DNA from 4 places in the Pseudomonas sp. NPDC089407 genome. Region 3 is predicted to be linked to each of the others. Evidence: riboswitches for the same ligand, from Rfam matches in the RefSeq annotation. Region 3 holds a riboswitch; each other region holds the start of a gene.
What was found. Region 3 has a riboswitch for cobalamin ahead of ACI2KG_RS22190 (CbtB-domain containing protein). Riboswitches for the same ligand answer to the same signal wherever they lie in the genome.
Positions count from the first base shown of each region.

Region 1: another riboswitch for cobalamin. It lies ahead of ACI2KG_RS27970 (ABC transporter substrate-binding protein); the one in region 3 lies ahead of ACI2KG_RS22190 (CbtB-domain containing protein).
Region 2: another riboswitch for cobalamin. It lies ahead of cobO (cob(I)yrinic acid a,c-diamide adenosyltransferase); the one in region 3 lies ahead of ACI2KG_RS22190 (CbtB-domain containing protein).
Region 4: another riboswitch for cobalamin. It lies ahead of ACI2KG_RS26145 (TonB-dependent receptor); the one in region 3 lies ahead of ACI2KG_RS22190 (CbtB-domain containing protein).

Region 1 covers NZ_JBJDNB010000053.1:29,585-34,947, forward strand. The annotation lists gene ACI2KG_RS27950 (OprD family porin) at 1-833, opposite strand, end outside; gene ACI2KG_RS27955 (pseudoazurin) at 830-1,264, opposite strand; gene ACI2KG_RS27960 (ABC transporter ATP-binding protein) at 1,282-2,070, opposite strand; gene ACI2KG_RS27965 (FecCD family ABC transporter permease) at 2,067-3,083, opposite strand; gene ACI2KG_RS27970 (ABC transporter substrate-binding protein) at 3,083-4,093, opposite strand; cobalamin riboswitch at 4,204-4,403, opposite strand; gene ACI2KG_RS27975 (DUF1624 domain-containing protein) at 4,432-5,363, opposite strand, start outside.
Region 2 covers NZ_JBJDNB010000036.1:14-5,376, reverse strand. The annotation lists gene cobD (threonine-phosphate decarboxylase CobD) at 1-693, opposite strand, end outside; gene cbiB (adenosylcobinamide-phosphate synthase CbiB) at 686-1,594, opposite strand; gene bluB (5,6-dimethylbenzimidazole synthase) at 1,591-2,241, opposite strand; gene ACI2KG_RS23385 (cobyrinate a,c-diamide synthase) at 2,238-3,533, opposite strand; gene cobO (cob(I)yrinic acid a,c-diamide adenosyltransferase) at 3,530-4,141, opposite strand; cobalamin riboswitch at 4,262-4,482, opposite strand; gene ACI2KG_RS23375 (hypothetical protein) at 4,618-5,196, shown strand.
Region 3 covers NZ_JBJDNB010000032.1:41,494-46,856, forward strand. The annotation lists gene cobM (precorrin-4 C(11)-methyltransferase) at 1-401, opposite strand, end outside; gene ACI2KG_RS22180 (cobalamin biosynthesis protein) at 435-821, opposite strand; gene ACI2KG_RS22185 (CbtA family protein) at 821-1,507, opposite strand; gene ACI2KG_RS22190 (CbtB-domain containing protein) at 1,517-1,705, opposite strand; cobalamin riboswitch at 1,798-2,022, opposite strand; gene ACI2KG_RS22195 (RHS repeat-associated core domain-containing protein) at 2,121-3,044, opposite strand; gene ACI2KG_RS22200 (LacI family DNA-binding transcriptional regulator) at 3,285-4,331, opposite strand; gene ACI2KG_RS22205 (TonB-dependent receptor) at 4,592-5,363, shown strand, end outside.
Region 4 covers NZ_JBJDNB010000045.1:659-6,021, reverse strand. The annotation lists gene ACI2KG_RS26160 (ligase-associated DNA damage response exonuclease) at 1-517, shown strand, start outside; gene ACI2KG_RS26155 (ATP-dependent DNA ligase) at 514-2,172, shown strand; gene ACI2KG_RS26150 (outer membrane beta-barrel protein) at 2,539-3,285, opposite strand; cobalamin riboswitch at 3,446-3,654, shown strand; gene ACI2KG_RS26145 (TonB-dependent receptor) at 3,766-5,363, shown strand, end outside.

The sequences.
Region 1 (5,363 bases), on a different contig from region 3:
GCCTTGCCGGTGTCGGTGGTGCGGTAAAGGTTGAGGTCCAGGCTGACGCTGCGTTGGGCATCCAGCGCATGGCTGAGGGTACTGCCCAGGTAGTGCTGGTTCCAGCTGTCCTCATAGCGCGAGGTGTACAGGCTGGCGCTCAGTGCGGCGCTTGGGTTCCACACGGCGCCGGCCAGGTCGAAGCTGTTGCCCTGGCGGCCGTTGGAGTAGTTCACCACAAAGCCCTGATCGTGGCTTGAGGCGTTGCGGTCGGTGCTTTCGTTGAAGTGCCCGGCCACCAGCTTGAGGGTGTCGAATTCGTTGCTGGTGAGGAAGAAACCGGTGGCGGTCTCGGGCAGCAGGCGGCTGTCGGAGGAGCTGAACACTGGGGTCTTGACCCGTTGCTCGCCGTAGGACAACACGGTATTGGACAGGCGCAGCTTTACCGCCGCGCCGCCACGGCTGTATTCGTTTTTCGGGTGCCCGTCGTTATCGACGCCCAGCAAGCGTGCCTTGCCCGCGCGCCCACCGCCGCTGTCGAGTTGTACACCCAGGTAGGCGTGGGCATCGACGCCGACCCCTATCAACCCTTGGGTGAAGCCGGACTGGAAGCTGCCCATCAAGCCATAGGCCCATTCCTCGGCCTTGCCATTACGTTCGTTGCGCGGCTTGTAGGCGTTGCGCGCAGCGCTGTTGCGCCCGCCGTGCTTGTAGTCGCGCTGGTCGAACACGCTGCGGTTGAGGATGCTCCAGTTGCCGTCCTCGACAAAACCGTTGCTTTGCGACTGGGCCGAGTCGGCCAGGGCGAAGGGTGCCAACCCCAGCAGGGGTAGCGTCAACCAGAGCCGGCTCACTGGCCTGCCTCAAGTTTCTGCAGTTGCGCTGCGAACCGGGTTTTTGCCCGCGCCGGCAAGCTGGCGGGCAGTTCGGCAGCCGTCGCGTCACCCACCTGGACCACCATCACCATGCCCATCGCCAGGTGTGGAGTGCACTGAATGCCATATACGCCCGGTACCTTGAAGGTTTGTTCGAACGGCTGGTTCAGCTTGCTCTTGAACGGTTCGGCCCCGGCGGGCAGCAGGCCCGCCACGCTGGCGGCGTTGTGCCCACTTTGGGTCGGCAGGAAACGTACGCTGTCGCCGGGGGCGATGTGCAGGTGGTCCGGTTCGTAGACCATGGCGCCGTCGCTGCCGCGGTTGAGCATTTTTACTTCATGCACTTCGGCCAACGCGGCAGGGGCAAGCAGGGTGCTGGCAAGCAGCAGGGCGACAGGGCGCAACAGCATGGGCGGAACTTCCTGGTTCAGGGGGCGCGAAAGCGCAGGATGCGCGCGCCGTCGAAAGGGTCGGTGAGGTAGCGGGCGTGAACGCCAAAGGTGCTCAGCAGGCGTTCGGGGGTAAGCACCTTGAACGGTGTACCAAGGGCGACCAGGCGGCCTTTGTCGAGCACCGCGACACGGTCGCAAGTCAGCGCCTGGTTGAGGTCATGCAGGGCCACCAGGGTGGTGACCGGCAGCGCCTGTACCTGTTGCAGCAGGCTCAGCTGGTGCTGGATGTCCAGGTGGTTGGTCGGCTCGTCCAGCAGCAGCACTTGCGGCCGCTGGGCCAAGGCGCGGGCGATGTGCACGCGCTGGCGCTCACCACCGGACAGCGACCCCCACAGGCGTGTGCGCAGATGCAAGGCATCAAGGTCGGCCAGCGCCTGCTCGACGATGGCACGGTCAGCGCGGGAGAACGGTGCCAGCGCCGACAGCCACGGCGTGCGCCCCAAGGCAACCGCGTCGAACACGCTGATGGCATCGAGGGTGTCGGCCTGTTGCTCGACCAGCGCCAGGGTCTGGGCAACACGACGGCGGGGCATCTGGGCCAGTGGCTCGCCCATCAACTGCACACGGCCGCTGGCCGGCTTGCGCAGGCCAGCGAGCAACTTCAGCAGCGACGATTTGCCAGAGCCGTTGGGGCCGACGATGCCCAGGGTTTCGCCGGCAACCACGTTGAGGTCGATACCGTTGAGTACTGGATTGCCGGCCAGTTGCAGGCCCAGGCCCTGGCAGCTGAGTGGCGCAATGGCGACAGCGGTCATGACCGTCATGGGCGCCCCCGGCGGCTGACCAGGATCAGCGCGAACACCGGTGCACCGATCAGGGCAGTGACCACACCCACCGGGATCACCTGGCCGCTGATCAGTGTGCGCGAAAGGATATCGGCGGCAATCAGGAACAACGCGCCGCCCAGCGCACTGGCGGGCAGCAGGCGGCTGTGCCCGGGCCCAAGCAGCAGGCGCAGGGCATGAGGGATGACCAGCCCGACAAAACCGATGGCACCAACGATGGACACCATCACTGCCGTCACCAGTGCCGCACAGCTGATCAGCAGCAATTGGGTGCGCCGCACCGCAATACCCAGCGAAGCTGCCGAATCGGTGCCGAAGGTAAACGCATCCAGCGCACGACGATGCCACAGGCACACCAGCAAACCGAACAACGCCACCGGCACCGCCAGCCACACCGAAGGCCAGCGCACGCCGCTGAGGTTGCCCAGCAGCCAGAACAGGATGCCGCGTGCCTGCTCGGCGGTGGCCGACTTGGTGATCAGGAACGCCGTCAAGGCGTTGAACAGTTGCGAGCCGGCGATCCCGGCGAGGATCACCTGGGCATTGTTGCTGCTCGGGCCAGCGGCGCGGGCCAGCACCAGCACCAGGGCGAAGGCGGCCAGGGCGCCGATGAAGGCCCCGGCAGACATGCTCAAGGCCAGGCTACCAAGCCCCAGCAGGCCGACCAGTACGGCCCCGGTCGAGGCACCGGCAGACAGCCCCAGCAGGTAGGGTTCGGCCAAGGGGTTGCGCAACAGCGCCTGCAGGATCACCCCGCACGTGGCCAGGCCAGCACCGCAAGCCGCCGCGACCAGGCTACGGGTCAGGCGGTAGTTCCAGACGATGCCGGCGTCGATCGGGTCGACTGGGTAACCGGCCTGCCACAGGTGGTTGGCCAGTACCTGGCCGACTACGCTGGGCGGCAGGTTGGTTTCGCCGATGGCAGTACCGGCCAGCAGGGCGACCAGCAAGGCTGCCAGGGCAACTGCGATGCAGGGTAACAGGCGCGTCATCACGGGGTTGCTTTACCGCTGACGAAGGCTGTGGACAAGGTCTGCAGCCCGGTGAACAGGCGGATGCCGGCCTGCATGGCGTCGGCATCAAGGATGATGATGCGGTCGTGTTTTACCGCGTCCATGTTGCGCGTGACCGGGTCGCTGCGCAGGAATGCCAGTTTCTTCTGGTAGTCGTCGGCGGGGAAGCGGCGGCGGTCCATGCGGGCGATGATCAGCCAGGTCGGGTTGGCCTTAGCCAGGGTTTCCCAGCCTACGGTTGGCCATTCCTCGCTGGATTCGACCACGTTGCGCACGCCCAGGGTGCGCAGCATGAAGTCGGCGACACCCTGGCGGCCCGCCACATACGGGTCGATATCCAGATCGGCGCTGGAGAACCAGAACAGTGCCGACGTGGCCGACAGGTCCTTGCCGGCCAGCTGCGCCTTGGCGCCGTCCAGGCGGCCTTTCAGCTCGGCGTTCAGTGCCGTCCCACGCGCCTGCACGTCGAAGATTTCCGCCAGCTGGCTGACGCTCTTGTAGATGCTATCTACCTGGAACGCCTGCAGGCGGGTGCCGTCGGCGCCGACCAGGTTGTCCTTGCCTTCACAGTCCGAGGGCAACAAGTAGGTGGGGATCTTCAGCTCATCGAACTGCTCACGGGTGCCGACCACGCCTTGGGCGCCGACCATCCATTCGAACTGCACCGCCACCAGCTGCGGGCGTTTGCCGACCACCGCCTCGAAGCTGGGGTCGTTGTCGGCCAGGCGCGGCACCTTGGCGTTCACCGCCTGGTACTCGGGCAACACGTTGTTGAACCACAGCGAGGTACCCGCCAGCTTGTCGCCCAGGCCCAGTGCGTAGAGCATCTCGGTACCGGCCTGGCCGATGGTGACCGCGCGCTGCGGCGCCTGGGCGAAGGTCTGCGGTTTGCCGCAGTTGTCGACCGTCAGCGGGTAGTGGGTGGCGGCAGCCTGGGCCAGGCCGGTGAGGCCGAGGCCGGCGAGCAGGGTGGCGAAACGGGGCAGCATGCTGGGCGATCTCCTATCGGACAGTTCACGGAATGAACGCACGGACAGGCATCGCCGCGCCCCCGCTGGCGGCAGGGGCAACACTGATGGCCAATCCCGGACACCCCGCCGGTTGGTGAATGTAGGCCGGCAGGTCTCCTGACTGGTGCGTCACGGCCCGGCTCCGGCCTTCCCGGGCAGTTATACCCAGTGGCATCGATGGAGCAGGCTCGGCACCTACAGTTGCGGGGGCAGTTCCGATTGGCCCGAAAGGACGGGCCCGGGATTCCCTATTAATTCCGTGGTGGAAACCGGCGGCCCGCATGGTAGACCATCGCGCCGCCGGGTGAAAACGCTTTTCAGAAGTACTTCAGCCAGCGCATGTCGCGACGGCGCTGTTTCAGCTGGGCAAACCAGCGCACCGGCAGGTACAGCGAAACTGCCAGCAGCACGGCACCCAGCCACACCCCGGCGATGCCGTCGAAGCCGAAGTAGTCGCCGTGGTTGAGGCCGAACAGAGCCACGCTGGCCAGGTACAGCAGCTTCAGCACATACAGGTGCAGCAGGTAGAAGAACATCGGTGCCGCACCGAACACCGCCAGGGCGCTGATCCAGCGTGCCTGGCCGGCGCGTTCGAAGGCGCGCAGCAACAGCAGGCCGCAGCCCAGGGTCAGCGCCAGGAACAGCAGCGACGGTGGGTATTTGGTGATGTTGAAGAAGCTCATCAGGGTTTGCGTGAAGGTGGGGTAGCCGCTCCACGGTGCTTCGCCATAACCGTTGAGCATACGCAGTACGACAAAGCCCAGCAGCGCGAGCAACCCGGCCAGCAGCAGGCGGTGCTGACGCTGCCCGGCCTCGCTGCCACGGGCAAACCACGGGCCCAGGCCATAGCCCAGGGCGATGACACCTATCCACGGCAGCACCGGGTACGAGGTGCGCAGGCGCAGGCTGTCGGAGCATTCCAGCCAGCCGCGGTCATGCAGGATCGCCCATGGCACATGCAGGGCCGATTCCACACCAAAGTGCAGGCTGTCGAGCAGGTTGTGGCCAGCGATGATCACCGCCCCCAGCGCCAGCAACGCGGCGCGTGGCAACCATACCAGCAGCGACAGGGCAATCATGCTGATACCAATGGCCCAGATGACCTGCAGGTAGATCACGCTGGGCGGCAACTGGAAGGTCCAGGCAAAGTTGACCAAGGTGAACTCCAGCACCACCAGGAACAGCCCGCGCTTGAACAGAAACGCCGAGACATCGCCACGGCCCTGGTATTTCTCGCCGTACAGCCAGG
Region 2 (5,363 bases), on a different contig from region 3:
CGCCAGTACCCGGGTCGGGCCGTTCACTGTCCACGGGCCAAGCAACTCGGCCAGGCGCAGCAGCAGGCTGTGCTCGGCAACGACGAAGCCCAGGCGCACCCCGGCCAGGCCGAAGAACTTGCCGAACGAGCGCAGCACGATCAGCCCCGGGCGCTCGGCGCAGTCCACCACACTGTGTGCCGGGGTGTTGTCCATGAACGCTTCATCGACCAGCAGCCAGCCACCGCGGGCAGCCAGGCGTGCATGCCAGGCCAGCAGGCGCTCACGCGGCACGCGGTGCCCGGTAGGGTTGTTGGGGTTGACCAGCACCAGCACATCAAGGTTGTCGAGCGTCGCCTCGACCTGCGCTTCATCCAGCTCCACCAACTGATGCCCTGCCCGTTGCCAGGCATACGGGTGCTCGGCATAGCACGGGGTCAGTACCCCTACCCGGCCGGCTGCGCGCAACAGCGGCAACGCCTGGATCGCGGCTTGGGAACCGGCCACCGGCAACAGTTGCCTGGCGCCATAATAGGTGCGGGCAGCGTCTTCAAGACCGTCTTCAGTCTCCGGCAGGCGCGCCCAGGCGTCCACGGGGATCGGCGGGATCGGGAATGACCAGGGCGCGATGCCGCTGGACAGGTCGAGCCACTGCTCACGAGCGATACCATATTGCCGCACCGCGCGTAGCAGGCGACCCCCGTGTTCAAGCATTGAGATAGGCCCCCAGGCAAATCACCAGCAGCCACAGCCAGACGCCGCGCTGCACCAGGCCCCAGCCGCGCTCGATGGCATCGGCATCGGCCACCGGCCCCTCACCCAGGCGCGGCCGCTCATGCAACTCGCCGTGGTACACCGCAGGGCCGCCAAGTTCAACGCCCAGCGCGCCAGCGCCGGCTGCCATCACTGGCCCGGCATTCGGGCTGTCCCACAGCGGGCCCTGCTTGCGCCAGCAGGCTAGCGCCAGGCGAGTCTTGCCCAGCAACGCATAAGTCAGCGCCACTAGCCTTGCGGGAATATAGTTGAGCACGTCGTCGATGCGTGCCGCGCACCAGCCGAAGCGCTCGAAACGTTCGTTGCGGTAACCCCACATGGCATCCAGGGTATTGCTCAGGCGGTAGAGCACCACGCCCGGCGCACCGGCCACCACGAACCAGAACAGCGCGGCAAACACCGCATCGCTGCCGTTCTCCAGTACCGACTCGGTGGCCGCGCGGGCCACAGCCGGCTCGTCCAGCTCGCGGGTTTCGCGGCTGACCAGAAAGCCGACCCGGCGTCGCGCTTCTTCCAGGTCGCCCTGGCGCAAGGCATTGGCCACCGGCAGCACATGCTCGCCCAGGCTACGCAGCCCCACCGCACAATACAGCGCCAGCACATCCACCAGCCAGCCGATGTAGGGCAGCCAAGACAGCACCAGCGCCACCAGGGTCAGCGGCACCACCGCCAGAAACCACGCGCTCACGCCGTGGCTGCGCCAACCGCGGCCGCCGGCATTCAGGCGGCGCTCGAGGTTACCGGCCATGTTGCCGAAGGCCACCAGCGGATGGCGGCGCTGCGGCTCACCGAGCAACGCGTCCAGCGCCACCCCGGCCACAGTCAGCAAGGCCACACTCATTGACGCTCTCCCCATTGGTTCTCAAAAAGCATTTCGCTCAAGGGCCGCGCTTCGGCCCAGTTTTCCTGTACCAGCATCGGCACCGGGTAGAACTCGGTGACCGGCCCCAGGCACAGCACCGCCACCGGCTTGGCGCCGGCGGGCATGCCCAGCAGCGCCGCCAGTTGCAGCGGATCGAACAGCGACACCCAGCCCATGCCCAGCCCTTCGCCGCGCGCTGCCAGCCACAGGTTCTGGATGGCACAGGCCAGCGAGGCCAGGTCCATTTCCGGCAGGGTGCGGCGGCCGAAGATGTGCGGCTCGCGGTTGTCCATCAACGCCGCCACCAGCAGCTCGGCACAGTCGTTGATGCCTTCCACCTTCAGTTTCATGAAGGCATCGGAACGCTCACCCAACGCGTCGGCAGTGCGCACCCGCTCCGCCTCCACCAGCGCCTGGATGCGCGTGCGCAGGTCGCGCTGGGTGATGCGGATGAAACGCCAGGGCTGCATCAGCCCGACACTGGGCGCCTGGTGCGCGGCAGCCAGCAAGCGGCCCAACAGCGCCGGCGCCACATGGCCACCGGCGAAATGGCGCATGTCGCGGCGCTCGCCGATGGCCCGGTAGATTGCGGCGCGTTCGGCGTCGCTGAAAGCGTGTTCGCTCATGGTCGCAACAGCGCCGCCGCCGCATCCGGGTTGGAAGGGAAGTAGAAATGCACGTAAGAGGCCGTCAGCCGCCCCAGCCGGTACACGGCTTCATTGCCGCGTCCGCCGTTGGGGCTCAGGCCGCGGGCGATCGGCTCCAGCGCGGTGCTGGTCAGCGAATGGTGGTAGGTATGCCCGCGCAGGGTGCCTTCCGGCAATTCCACCGCCTGCAAGGCCAAAGCCGCCAAACGCTTCTGCATGGTTGCCTCGCCCGCCAGCAGGCCAAGCAGTTCGGCGCGCTCGCCGGCCACATCGGTCAGGGCATCGAGCAGGTACAACATACCGCCGCATTCGGCCAGCAACGGCTTGCCCTGTGCATGGTGGGCACGGATCGCTTCGCACATCGGTGCGTTGGCAGCCAGCGCGTGATGGTGCAGCTCGGGGTAGCCGCCCGGCAGGTATAGGCTGTCTACTGCAGGCAGCACGCGGTCGTGCAACGGCGAGAAGAATTCCAGCTGGGCACCGAGGTTGCGCAGCAACTCGAGGTTGGCGCCATAGGTAAAGGCGAACGCCTCGTCCCGCGCCACGCCGATACGCACACCCGCCAACGAGGCGGCGCAGGCTTGCGGCACGGGTTCGGCAAAGCTTACCGGTGGCGGCAGTGCCGCGTCGCAACTGGCGCCCAGCGCCTCGGCGGCAGCGTCCAGGCGGGCATCCAGGTCATTCAGTTCACTGGCCTGGACCAGGCCCAGGTGACGGCTGGGCAGTTCGATACCGCGTTCGCGGGACAAACCGCCATACCAGCGCAAGCCTTCGGTCAGGCTGCCTTCCAGCAGTTGCGCGTGGCGCAGGCTGCCCACCCGGTTGGCCAGCACACCGGCAAACGGCAGGTCGGCCTGGTAACGCGCCAGGCCCAGGGCCAGTGCGCCAAAGGTCTGGGCCATGGCCGTGCCGTCGATCACCGCCAGCACCGGCACACCGAAGTGGCGCGCCAGGTCGGCGCTGGACGGGGTGCCATCGAACAACCCCATCACGCCTTCGATCAGAATCAGGTCGGCCTCACCAGCCGCTTCCCATAACAGCCGCCGGCTTTCCTCGGCGCCGATCATCCACAGGTCCAGCTGGTACACCGGCGCGCCGCTGGCCCGCTCGAGAATCATGGGGTCAAGAAAGTCCGGCCCACACTTGAACACCCGCACCTTGCGTCCGAGGTTGCGGTGCAGGCGAGCCAGTGCGGCAGTGACGGTGGTCTTGCCCTGGCCCGAAGCGGGTGCCGCAATCAGCACGGCGGGGCAATGGCGCGCCTGGCTCACAGTTCGACGCCCTTCTGTGCGCGGATGCCGGCCTGGAAGGCATGCTTGAGCATGCCCATCTCGGTCACGGTGTCGGCCAGTTCGATCATTTCAGGCTTGGCAGCGCGGCCGGTGAGAATCACGTGCTGCTTGGGCGGGCGGGCCTGGATGTCGGACAGCACCTGGTCAAGGTCGAGATAGCCGTGCTTGAGGGCGATGTTCAGTTCATCCAGCACCACAAATTGCACGCTTGGGTCCTGCAGCAACTGGCGCGATACCGCCCAGGCCGCTTCAGCGGCGGCGATGTCGCGCTGGCGGTCCTGGGTTTCCCAGGTAAAACCCTCGCCCATCACGTGGTAGCGCACCTGCTCGGGGAAGCGGCGGAAGAACAGCTCTTCTCCGGTGCTGTTGCGGCCTTTGATGAACTGCACCACACCGCACTGCATGCCATGGCCCAGGGCGCGCGCGAGCATGCCGAAGGCCGAGCTGCTCTTGCCCTTGCCATTGCCGGTCAGCACCAGCAGCAGGCCGCACTCGTTGGGGGAATTGGCAATACGTTCGTCGATGATCGCCTTCTTGCGCTGCATGCGCGCCAGGTGGCGTTCGTCGCGTTCGGTGGGTTCGCTCATCAGGGTTCTCCGCAGGCTGGCACCACGGCAAGGCGCGGCGGCAGGGAATAGGCAGGCAGACGGAGAACGCGCAGGGGCCATGGCAAGGCGCCATGGTGCACCGCGCATCACCCTCCGTGATGCCGTTGGCAGATATCAGGCCGGTCTCCGGGCTTGTGAGCGGGCCTTGGCCCTGGCCTGCGCGCCTTCCCGGGTGCTTGCACCCAGTGGCCCTGCGCGGCCGCGACTCACCTACCGTTGCGGGGGCAGCGCCGGAATCGCGCCATGCTGGCGCCCACCGGCTTCCCAGTTTCACCCTGCCCAGTCGGGGCTGGCAGGGCACCTGAAACACGCGCGAAGGTTAGAGGGTTGTACCCGGAGCGTCAATCGAAGCAGCCCCTCGTTGAATGGCCAAATCGCCAGGCTGTGCCACACTGATATCACATAGCCACTACTCGCGACTGTATGCCAACACAAACACAACAGGAGAGCTCAGCATGCGAGGCCTGATCATCAACAACGCCAACCTGCAGTTCCTCAGCCCGGCGCTGGAGCGCTGGGTCGATTGCATCGATCGCTTCAATCAGTTTGCCGGCGATGCCGAAGCCCCCTACTGGCACGGCGCCGCCGCCAATGCCGGGCTGCTGGCAGCAGCAGCCTGGCAGGCTGAACTGGCAGCCCTGCAGCAGTTTGCCGGCAAGAAGCAGCGCGACGAAGGTGAGCATGAAGGGCGTTGCGACCTGTCGATCAGCAGTGCTGACGAGGTGCTGTACCTCAGCGTCAGCCAGCGTTGGCCAAAGGTCGCCAAGCTGGACATGGCGACCGCCCTGCAAGAAACCGCAGCGCGCGCCCGTCAAGTGGCCTATCCCAGCCAGTTGAAGGCCGGGGCGCTGTTCGTCAGCCCGTGGAAGGCTGGCCACCATGCCAGCCCCGAAGAGCTGCAGGATCTGGTCGATGACCTGCAGAAGCACAGCGCCTGCGCCATCGCCTGGTACTTTCCGTATGCCTACCGCAAGTTGCATAACGAACTGGGGCAGTATTTTCCGGGGGTTGCGTTGTTGCTCAAGCAGGCTTAAGCCATCGCCGGGCTTTTGATCTGGCTTTTGATCTGGCTTTTGATCTTGGCTTTTGATCTGGCTTTTGATCTTGATCTTGATCTTCGCGACTTCAGGAGGCCGAGCGAAGGGCTTGCGGAGGGAGGTGACGGGCATGGATGCCCGTCAAGCGCTGAGGCCCCATGGAT
Region 3 (5,363 bases):
AGGATCACCGTCTGCGCGACCTGAGGCAGGGTCAGTTCGCAGCCGAGCAAGGCAGCGCTGGCCGCCGTGGCGGTGACCCCGGGAATGATCTGGTAGTCGATGCCCAAGGCCTGCAGGTGGCGGATCTGCTCGCCGATCGCGCCGTACAGGCTGGGGTCGCCGCTGTGCACCCGGGCCACATCCTGGCCTTGTTGGTGGGCATGGTGCATGGCCGTAATGATCTGCTCCAGGTGCAACTCGGCACTGTTGATTACCGTTTCGGCCTGGTGGCCTTCGAGCACGGCGGCAGGCACCAGCGAGCCGGCAAAGATGATCACCGGGCACTGGCGAATCAGCCGTTGGCCTTTGACCGTGATCAGTTCCGGGTCGCCGGGGCCAGCGCCGATGAAGTAGACGGTCATGGAGTGTCCTTGCAAAAAAGAGGGATGAAACGTTCAGCAGGCCAGGGCGAGGGTCGCCGGGCCCAGAACCTGGCGAGTCAGCAGCAGTCGGGGCGTGCCTGGCTGTTGGCTGGCCAGGGCTAGCGCTGCGCTCTCAGCCACGCCCCAGCAGCCCGTGTGGGCATGGGCGGTGGCGGAGCGGTGGCTGAGTAGTGGCTCGTAAGCTTGCAACTGCTCGCTATGGTACAGCACAAGGGGCAAACCGAGGCGTTCGGCCAATTGCTGCAAGCCGGGTTCGTCGGCCTTCAGGCTGATGCTGGCGATGCCGCGCAGGTCAGCCAGTGCCAGGCCCAGGTTGTCCAGGGCTTGGCACAGTACGCGCTGCAGGGTATCCGCCGGGCAACCCCGGCGGCAGCCGAAACCGGCGTAGAAGGCCGGCATCAGGCCTGACTGGAGCGGCGGAACAGCCACGCGCTGAGCAGCCCCAAGGCCAGCCAGAAGGCAGCATTGGTCAGCCACGAGGCCACCTTGAACTGGGTTTCCAGTGCTTCGGGGGCCAGGCTCTCGTGCACGTCCGGTTGCGGAGCACCGATCACATGGGGGATCACCAGCAGCACGGCGCCCAGCGCCTTCAGCAGCCAGTGGCGGGCGAACACCAGCAACGCCAGGCCCAGGGCGGTGGCACCGGCGGTGCCGATCCACCAGGCCTGGCGTTGCCCCAGGTCGGCAGCCGCGGTACCCGGCAATTCCGGCGGCAGGCCGAGGGTTGGCGCCAGGCAGAACACGGCGAAGCCGGCCAGGCCCCACAAGGCGCCCGTGCCGGCGCGCGTTGGCTCGCGCAGGTTGTACAGGGCGGCGAGGATGAGGGCGAACCCGACCGCCACCACCAGGTTGCCACCGGTGGTAGACAGCACACGTTGCCAGCCGTCTTCCGGCGACCAGGCTTCGGCGCTGTGTTCATGGGCAGGCGCTTCGCTGCCATGTTCGTGGTGGGCGGCCGGGGCCGAGGACTCGTAGGTTTCCGCTTGAAGAATTAGCGGGGCGACCCAGAAACTTTGCAGCAAGGTCAGCAACAAGGCCGCAAGCAGCCCACTGAAGCCCGCGGTACGGGCAATGCGCGTAATCATCGGGGCTACTCAGTGGCAGGGGAAGGCGGCGCTGTGGCGGGTGTCGTGGGCGGCGTTGTGCACGGCCTCGATGTGCGAGAAACCGGCGAAGTACACCAGGCAAATGCCCAGCAGGCTGGCGCCGACAGCGATGACTACGCGCTGGCTGAGGGTAACGGGGGTGGCTAGGCTGTGAGGCTTGGTGCTGGTGACGGGCATGACGCGTTCCTCTGCTTTTTATGGGCAATGGGCAAGCGCGGCAGCCCCAGGCATGGAAACCCAGGGGAATGCAACAGCGCCCGCCCACCGCGGGGTGTTCATGAACGCCAGGCCGGTCTCCGGGCTTGCGAGGAGAAGCAGGGCTCCTGGAAAAACGTCACCTTCCCATGCCGCACTACAAGGCACAGTGGTACAGACGTTTCGCTCGCTTACCGTTGCGGGGGCAGCACCGGAATTGCCCGGCCCTGATGAGGGCCTGCGACGCACCGGTTTCCCGTTTCACCCCCTGTGGGGGCACCTGAACGTGAGGCATAAGGAGAGCATGGGGCGGGCGTGGCGTCAATTGCCAGCGCTACAGCTTGTACTTTAGGCCTGTGCAGTGGTGCATTATAGCGTTTCGCCACGTTGTTCGGTATTACGACCCTCGGATTGCCGCCTTCTGGGGCGTAAAGCGCTCAAACTCGTAGGCCCAGGGTCGATCTGGAGAGCCTTTAGGCATGCCTTCATAGGGTTCGGATAGTAACCCAAACATAGACCTGCCTTTAATGACATCGTCAATCATCGCACCATCAATTTTACCGGGGGCCGCTTTAACTTTGATCGTGTTGATATTTGCAAATTCCTGGGCGAATCCCAAGCCGCTCAGGCAACTGGCCAGAACAACCTTTCTATAGCGGTTGGAATTTATTCGGTTTTGATGGAGCCAATCTGTGAATTCGCGTGCGTCCAAGGATTCGCCGCCGATATTGAGGGCGTTTTCGTTGCCGTGCGCGTATACAAGTAGTTTCGGTTTCTTGAAGAGGCTGCCTTGAGATCTATACACGCCGAATTTGTCGTCGATAGTGATCAGTTTTTCAAAGCTGCGATGGAAACGTCGCATCTTTATTCCGTGAATCATTGGGCCAACGGTAATATGACCGTCCGGATCAAAGTGATTGACAGGGTCGTTGAGCGCATAAGCATAAGCATTGATACCCCCTGCGCCGAAGGGACTCACGCTGTCAGTGCTGGCAAACCTCATCAATGCTGTTGAATACCAACGATAACCTTGGCCCAATGCATACATGCAGCTCTGCATGTCAATACGCTCTCCATTGAACCCAACAGTCTGCCCTTCAGGCAGACTCATGAAGCCGAACGGATTGTTTACCAGAGGATGAAAGATTTTAGAGTCTTGGGCAGCCATGGGTGAATGCATATGCGTTGTTGCGAGTAAACTTATGCTGCGTAAGGCGGTTGCTTTTATAGCCTGTATTTGGCGGTCGTGGCCGAATAACTGGGTCGTGCCATTAGACATCAATAGGGTGTTTAGTGTTTTTTTTTGATAAAAATTTTTCATGCATGCATCTTCCCGCTTTTGGCTAAACCCTGAAGCGGAGCAGGCAAGTTTGCAACTGGCAAAATTGCCAGTTGCAGCAGGGCATGGGGCGTTTCTTCAGGTGAGAGGCGGCTGTGCTGGCCTCTTCGCGGGTGAACCCGCTCCTACAAAGGACCGCGTAATAGGCCGGGGTTGCGCGGTCCCTTGTAAGTGAGGCCTTGTGTCGCGAGGATTGTCACAGCACCTGTCTCGACTTGCGTTTCAGCCGCTTTCGCGGGCAACCAACTCACACGTCAACAAGTTCAGCCGCTGCACCTCCCCCTCGCACGCCGCCACACCCAGATGCTGCAGCACCCGCAACGCAGCCACCTCGCCAATTTCCTTCGACGGTGGCCGCAGGGTGGTCAGGCTGGGCAACAGCATCTCGGCGAAGGGGTAATCGCCAAAGCCGACGATCGCCATGTCTTCAGGCAGCCGCAAACCGGCGCGCTGACCCGCCAGCAGGGCGCCGGCAGCCAAGTTGTCGTTGGCGAAGATGATCGCCTCGGGCCGCGGGTCACGGCGGATCAAGGCGTCCATGGCCTGTTTGCCCGCCTCGAACGGCGCGCAGTCGGCCGAAGGCACGAACACCCAGGGTTCCAGGCCGCGCTGAGCCAGTGCCTCGATGTAGCCATCGCGGCGCTCCAGGGCACTGAGGTCGCCGGGCGCACTGTTCTGCACGAAGGCGATGCGCCGGTAGCCCTTGTCCAGCAAGTAGCGGCAAGCCTGCACGCCTACCTGGTGGTGCAGGAAACCTACCTGCACAGGCGCGCGATCCGGGCAGTAGTCCCAGATTTCCACCACCGGCACATCGGCATCGGCCAGCAGCTTCTCGGTGGTCGGGTTGTGGAAGTGGCTGGTCACCACCAGTGCCGCCGGCGACCAGCCGAGAAAAGCGCGCACGGCGCTTTCTTCTTGCGCCTCGCTGAAATAGCTGGAGGCCAGCAGCAGTTGGTAGCCATGCCGGCTTAGGGTATCGCTGAAGGCCTGGATGGTCTGGGCAAAGATCGGCCCGGAGATGTTCGGGATCACCATGCCGACAATGCGCCCGCGCGCCGAGGCCAGGCCGCCGGCGACCAGGTTGGGTACATAGCCCAACGCCTGCACAGCGGCCTCGATGCGCTCGCGCAAGGGCAGGGATACCTGGTCTGGCTGGTTGAAGTAGCGTGACACGCTGATCGCCGAAACCTCAGCTGCGCGCGCTACCTCGGCCAGGGTGACGCGGCCTGCACCACGGCGTTTGCGGGGTGGATCCTTGTCTTGGCTCACCGAGCTGCCTCCTGGGGAAATGGCGCGATGGTAGCGCTAACGAGACACAGCATGGCAAATAGCTTTATTGCATATAAAACATACTTTTAAGTATTTGACGTGCTAATCGGCCACCTCTGATACTTGCTGATGTTAGCGCTAACAAGCGCCGCTGTTGGCAAGCGCCTGCCACTCGCACGAGCGAGACCAGACAACCCCAGCAACTTCATCTCGGCCCCGCAAGCAGGGGCCTGGTCTGGTTTCCCGAGGCAGTGAGCACCATGCACAAAAGCCGTATCCCATTCCCCGCAACCCAACGTCGGCCGCTTGCTGCAGCCATTCTGCTGGCGGCTGTCGGCCAGGCCGCGCAGGCCGCCGAGCCAGCTGAGGCGGGCGCTCCGCAAGCCACTGCCTTGGGCGCGGTAACCGTTACCGCCACCCGCCGCGAAGCCACCCTGCAACAAGTGCCGGTGGCGGTGTCGGTCATCGATGGCGAGCAGCTGGAGCGTGACAATCGCAACAACATCGCCAGCATCGTCCAGCAGGTGCCCACCCTCAACTACCGTGCCGGCGCTTCCAATAAGGACACATCACTGTTCATTCGTGGCGTTGGCACCATTTCCACATCCCCAGGTGTCGAGCCGACGGTGGCCACGGTGGTGGATGGCGTGGTGTTCGGTCGCCCGGGCCAGTCGACCCTTGACCTGCTCGACCTTGAGCGCATCGAAGTACTGCGTGGCCCGCAGGGCACCTTGTTCGGCAAGAATGCCTCGGCGGGTGTGCTTAACGTAGTAAGCAAGGCGATCCCTGAGCAAACCCAAGGTTATGTGGACTACTCGCACTTCGGCGGCGGCGATGAAAACCGCCTGCGCTTTGGTATCGGCGGGCGCCTGAACGAGCAACTGAAAGGCTCGCTGAGCACCTTGTGGGGTGGGTACGACGGTAATGTCGAGAACGTTGCCAATGGCCACGACGTCAATGGCTATGAACGCAAGGGTGCTCGCGGCAAGCTGGAGTTCGAGCCCAGTGAAGACCTGCGCCTGACCTTGATCG
Region 4 (5,363 bases), on a different contig from region 3:
CGTCTTGTTCTGTTATGCCTTCGGCAAGGCACAGCGCATTCTGCACGGGCTGGATGCCAGCATCGGCCCGATTCTGGTGCACGGCGCCGTCGAGCCGCTTAACCGGGTTTACCGGGATGCCGGGGTCTACCTGCCGGAAACCCGCTATGCCGGCGATATCCCGCGCAACGACCCCTTGTTGCGTCAGGCGCTGGTGCTGGCCCCGCCGTCGGCAGGGGGCAGTAGCTGGATGCGCCGCTTTGGCGATTACAGCGATGCCTTTGCCAGTGGCTGGATGCTGCTGCGCGGCACCCGCCGACGCCGTGGTGTGGACCGGGGCTTCGTGCTTTCCGACCACGCCGACTGGCCCGGCTTGCTGTGGGCCATCGGCCAGACCGGCGCCGAGCGGGTGATGGTCACCCATGGCTCGGTCAACGTGCTGGTGCGCTACCTTAACGAACAAGGCCTGGATGCCCGCGCCTTCGTCACCGAGTACGGTGAGGAGGACGACGTGCCAAACACCGAGCCGTCATCATGAAAGCCTTTGCCGCGTTGTACCTGCGCCTGGATGCGACCACCTCCAGCAACGCCAAGCTGGAAGCGCTGCGCGATTACTTCAGCATGGCCCCCGCCGAAGATGCCGCCTGGGCGGTGTACTTCCTGGCCGGCGGCCGCCCGCGTCAACTGGTCCCCACCCGCCTTTTGCGCGAACTGGCCACAGCCCTGGCCGGCCTGCCGGACTGGCTGTTCGAGGAAAGCTACCAGGCCGTGGGGGATCTGGCCGAAACCATTTCGCTGCTGCTGCCGTTGCATGCCGAGGGCAGCGAAGAGGGCCTGGCCATCTGGGTTGAACAGCACCTGCTGCCCTTGCGCGGGCTGCCGCCCGAGCAGATCCAGCAGCGCCTGCCGGCGCTCTGGGCGCAGCTGGACCGGCCTAGCCTGATGCTGTGCCTGAAGCTGATCACCGGCAGCTTTCGCGTGGGTGTGTCCAAGTTGCTGGTCACCCGCGCCTTGGCGCAGTTGGCCGGGCTGGACGCCAAACGCGTGGCCCAGCGCCTGGTCGGCTACACCGATATCAGCCATCGCCCCACGGCCGCCAGCTACCAGAAGCTGATCGCGGCCGAGTCCGCCGATGAACACAGCCAGCGTGGCGGCCAGCCCTACCCCTTCTTCCTGGCCCACCCGCTGCAGGCGCCAAGCGAGCAGTTCGATGCCTTGCTCGGGCCGCCAAGTGACTGGCAGATCGAATGGAAGTGGGACGGCATTCGCGCCCAGGTGGTCAAGCGCGACGGCCAGCTATGGGTGTGGTCGCGTGGCGAGGAACTGGTGACTGACCGCTTCCCCGAACTGCACAGCCTGGCGCAGACCTTGCCCGATGGCGTGGTGCTCGACGGGGAAATTCTGGTGTGGAAGCCAGGGAATACAGGTGCTGAACTGGCCGTACAGCCGTTTGCCTTGCTGCAGCAGCGTATCGGGCGCAAAACGCTTGGCAAAAAACTGCTGAACGATGCGCCGGTGGTGCTGCAGGCCTACGACCTGCTGGAGTGGCAAGGCGAGGACTGGCGCAGCCGACCTCAGCACGAACGCCGCAGCCAACTGGAACGCTTGCTGGAAGAGCACCCGCTGGCCCCGGTACTGCTATCGCCGCTGCTCGATGGCCCGAACTGGGCCGACCTTGCCCGCCAGCGCGAGCAGTCGCGCAGCCTGGGCGTCGAAGGCCTGATGCTCAAGCAGCGCGAAGCCCTGTACGGCGTAGGCCGCACCAAAGACATGGGCACCTGGTGGAAATGGAAGATCGACCCGTTCAGCGTCGATGCCGTGCTGATCTATGCCCAGCGTGGCCACGGCCGCCGGGCCAGCCTGTACAGCGACTACACCTTCGCCGTGTGGGATGCGCCGGCCGGCACGCCGGGGCGGGCCCTGGTGCCCTTTGCCAAAGCCTATTCCGGGCTCAGTGACGAAGAAATGCGCAAGGTCGACAGCATTATCCGCAAGACCACAGTAGAAACCTTCGGCCCGGTGCGCAGCGTGACACCCACGCTGGTGTTCGAGCTGGGCTTCGAAGGGATCGCCCTGTCGCGCCGTCACAAGAGCGGTATTGCCGTGCGCTTTCCGCGCATGTTGCGCTGGCGGCTGGACAAGCCAGTAGAAGAGGCGGATGACCTGGCGACCCTGCAAGCATTGCTGGCCTGACGCAAGTTCTGTACCGAGTTGGCTTCTTCGCGGGCTTGCCCGCTCTCATAGAACAAACTCTAACTTATTGATTTAGCGAAATTTGTGGGAGCGGGCTTGTCCCGCGAACACCGGCAAAGCCGGTGCCAGACACCGGGTTGCCTTCTTCGCGGGACAAGCCCGCTCCCACAATGGCCATTGTTCTCTGCGAGACAGCGCAGCCCGGAAGGGCTGGGTGATCTCCCACAGAACTGCACATAAGTCATTGGATTAGCGAGGACACTGTGGGAGCGGCTTTAGCCGCGAACACCGGCAAAGCCGGTGCCATGCACCGCGTTGGATTCTTCGCGGCTAAAGCCCCCACAGGGTATTGCTAACCGCTCTGGCTCAGAACGCCAGGCCTACCTTCACGCCAAACTCGTCACGCTTGAGCTTGGTGTTGTCCGCCACGGGGGTGTCCTCGTCCAGCTTGTACTCGGTACGGGTGTAATAAACCCCGGCCTGCACCGGCAAGCCACCCTGCTGGTTCATCAGCAACGTGACCTCGGCATAGGGGTTGGTGCGGTCCTTCAGGTCGACCGTATCGCTGCCAAAGTCGTCAACTTTCAGCCGGGCACGGCCATCGAGGGTATGCCGTGCCCCCACTTCTACCCGCAAGGTCGAGGCATCGAACTGGTGGTTATAGCCCAGCGCGGCCTTGGCAAACGGCGACTTCACAGTGAGCTTGGTATCAAGGTCGTTGATCTCCGGCTCGAAACGCGACCAGCTGTAGCCGCCCCCCACAGTCACGTCGACAAAGTTGCGGGCGTCCAGCGCCGCGCGCCAGCCGAGGTCAAGGTCGGCTTGGGCTTCCTTGAGTTTGTTGTCGTTCTTCTTACCATACTTGGCTTCTGCGCCGAGCTGGTAGATGAAGCCGGACTCAGCGGTCATCTTGTTGCCGAAGGTTGCGAATACCCCGCCCTGGCCCATATGTTCCTTGTCGCTTTCGCTACCGCCTTCGAACTTGAATGTGTCGTAGGCACCCGACAGGCCAAGGGTGAACAGCGGGTCGGTGCTAGGTGCGGCGATGGCCGCCAGCGGCGCGGCGATCAGGGCGAACAGGCAGGTGTGGCGCAACAGTTGACGAGCGGGCATGCGTGAAGTCTCCATGACTTGATAACGAATAACGAACGACCGGTTCGAGAACAGCGGCACTGGAAAAGTTCGAAAAGAAGTGAGCTGAAAAGCGCAACCCAGCGTTCACACAGATCATTCACCGCGCGCCAGTATTTGACGCCCCAACGTTTCGATGCTCAGATGCACGCCAGTTTCAGGTGTCCTGCGCCGCCGCGCGCAGGGTGAAACGGGAAGCCGGTGCGTCGTGTTGCCCACGACAAGTCCGGCGCTGCCCCCGCAACGGTAAGCGAGCGAACCCTTCGACATACCACTGTGCACACGCATGGGAAGGTGAAGGTTTCATGCCCCTCGCAAGCCCGGAGACCGGCCTGAAGCATCACTTGGCAACCCGCGGTGGGCGGGCGCAGGCCGGTATCCGTGCGCGCGCCTGCCTGCACGGAACGCCTCCTTTGCGTGTTTTCCACCGGGATCCATTCATTCCTGCAGCAGTGGAACGACATGTCCCGTATGTTCAAGCTTCACCCCCTGGCGGCCTGCCTGGCCGTCGCCCTGCCAGCCCTGGCCGATGACCGTGAGCCGCAACCCCTGGCCTTGCCATCAACGGCCATCACCGGCAGCCTCGACAGCCGTACTGTCGACTTGGCCACACCCACCCAGGCCGGCTCGCGCCTTGGCCTCAGTGCCCTGGAAACACCCGCCAGCACCAGCAGCATCAGTGCCGAGCAAATCCAGCAGCGCAACAACCTCACCGTGCAGGATGCCGTTACCCGCTCGCCAGGCATCACCTTCGTCGGCTCCCCGGGCGATGGCGGCACCGGCCTGTCCGCCCGTGGTTTTGCCGGGCACAGCTCAGTCATGACCTTGTTCGACGGCACGCGCCTGTTCACGGGTGCCGGCACCCAGACCTTCCCGGTCGACCCGTGGATGGTCGAGCGCATCGACGTGATCCGTGGCCCCGCCTCTGTGCTGTTCGGCGAAGGCGCCACGGGCGCGGTGGTCAACGTGATCCCGAAAAAGCCGTTTGCCGGCGAGGTGCGCAACCACCTGCGCCTGGGCTACGGCTCGTGGGACCGCCAGCAATTAGGCCTCGATAGCGGCGGCAGCGTCAGCGAGCGCCTGAGCTATCGCCTGACCCTGAACCAGCAGGCCGGTAATGGCTGGGTCGATCACACCACCTCGCGCAGCCTGGCCCTGAGCGCGGCACTGCGCTTCGACGCCAGCGAAGACCTCAGTTTCACCCTTGCCCATGACCGCGGCGAGGCACAACCTGCCAACTACTACGGCACCCCGCTGATCGACGGCCACTACCGCAGCAGCCTGCGCAAGAAAAACTACAACGTGCAGAACGACGTGCAGCGCTACGACGACGAGTGGACCCGGCTGACCACCGACTGGACGTTGAACGACCACGTCAGCGCCAGCAACCAGCTGTTCTACATCAAGAGCCGCCGCCACTGGCGCAATGCCGAAAACTACGACTGGGATGCCGAGCGCCAGCAGTTGCAGCGCGGCAGCTACCTGGAAATCAAGCACAACCAGGAGCAGTTCGGCGACCGTCAGACGTTCACCCTCGATCACTCGCTGTTCGGCCTGGCCAGCAAGACCGTACTCGGCGCCGAGTACAACAAGGTGGGTTTCAACGTCGACAGCAACGCCCCGTACAACGATGTCGGCGGCGATTACATCGACCCGTGGCAACCCCAGCCGGGCTGGTTCCACAGCGCCTCGCCACTGCGCCCGCAAACCCTGTCCACCACCCACACCTTCTCCCTGTTCGCTGAAAACCGCCTGCAGCTGAGTGATCGCCTGTCGCTGGTGACCGGCGTGCGCCGCGACCAGAACCACATCGACCGCGACAACCTGACCAACGACAGCCGCAGCGACCGCAGCCTGCAAGGTGGCAACTGGCGCGTCGGGCTGGTGTACGCGCTCAGTGACGACCTGTCGCTGTATGGCCAGTACTCCACCAGCGAGGACGGGGTGAACAACTTGATCAGCCTTAGCCCGAGCCAGATGCACTATGACCTGACCGAAGCGAAGCAGACCGAGGTGGGCCTGAAACAACGCTTCTGGGACGGCCGTGGCGAATGGACCCT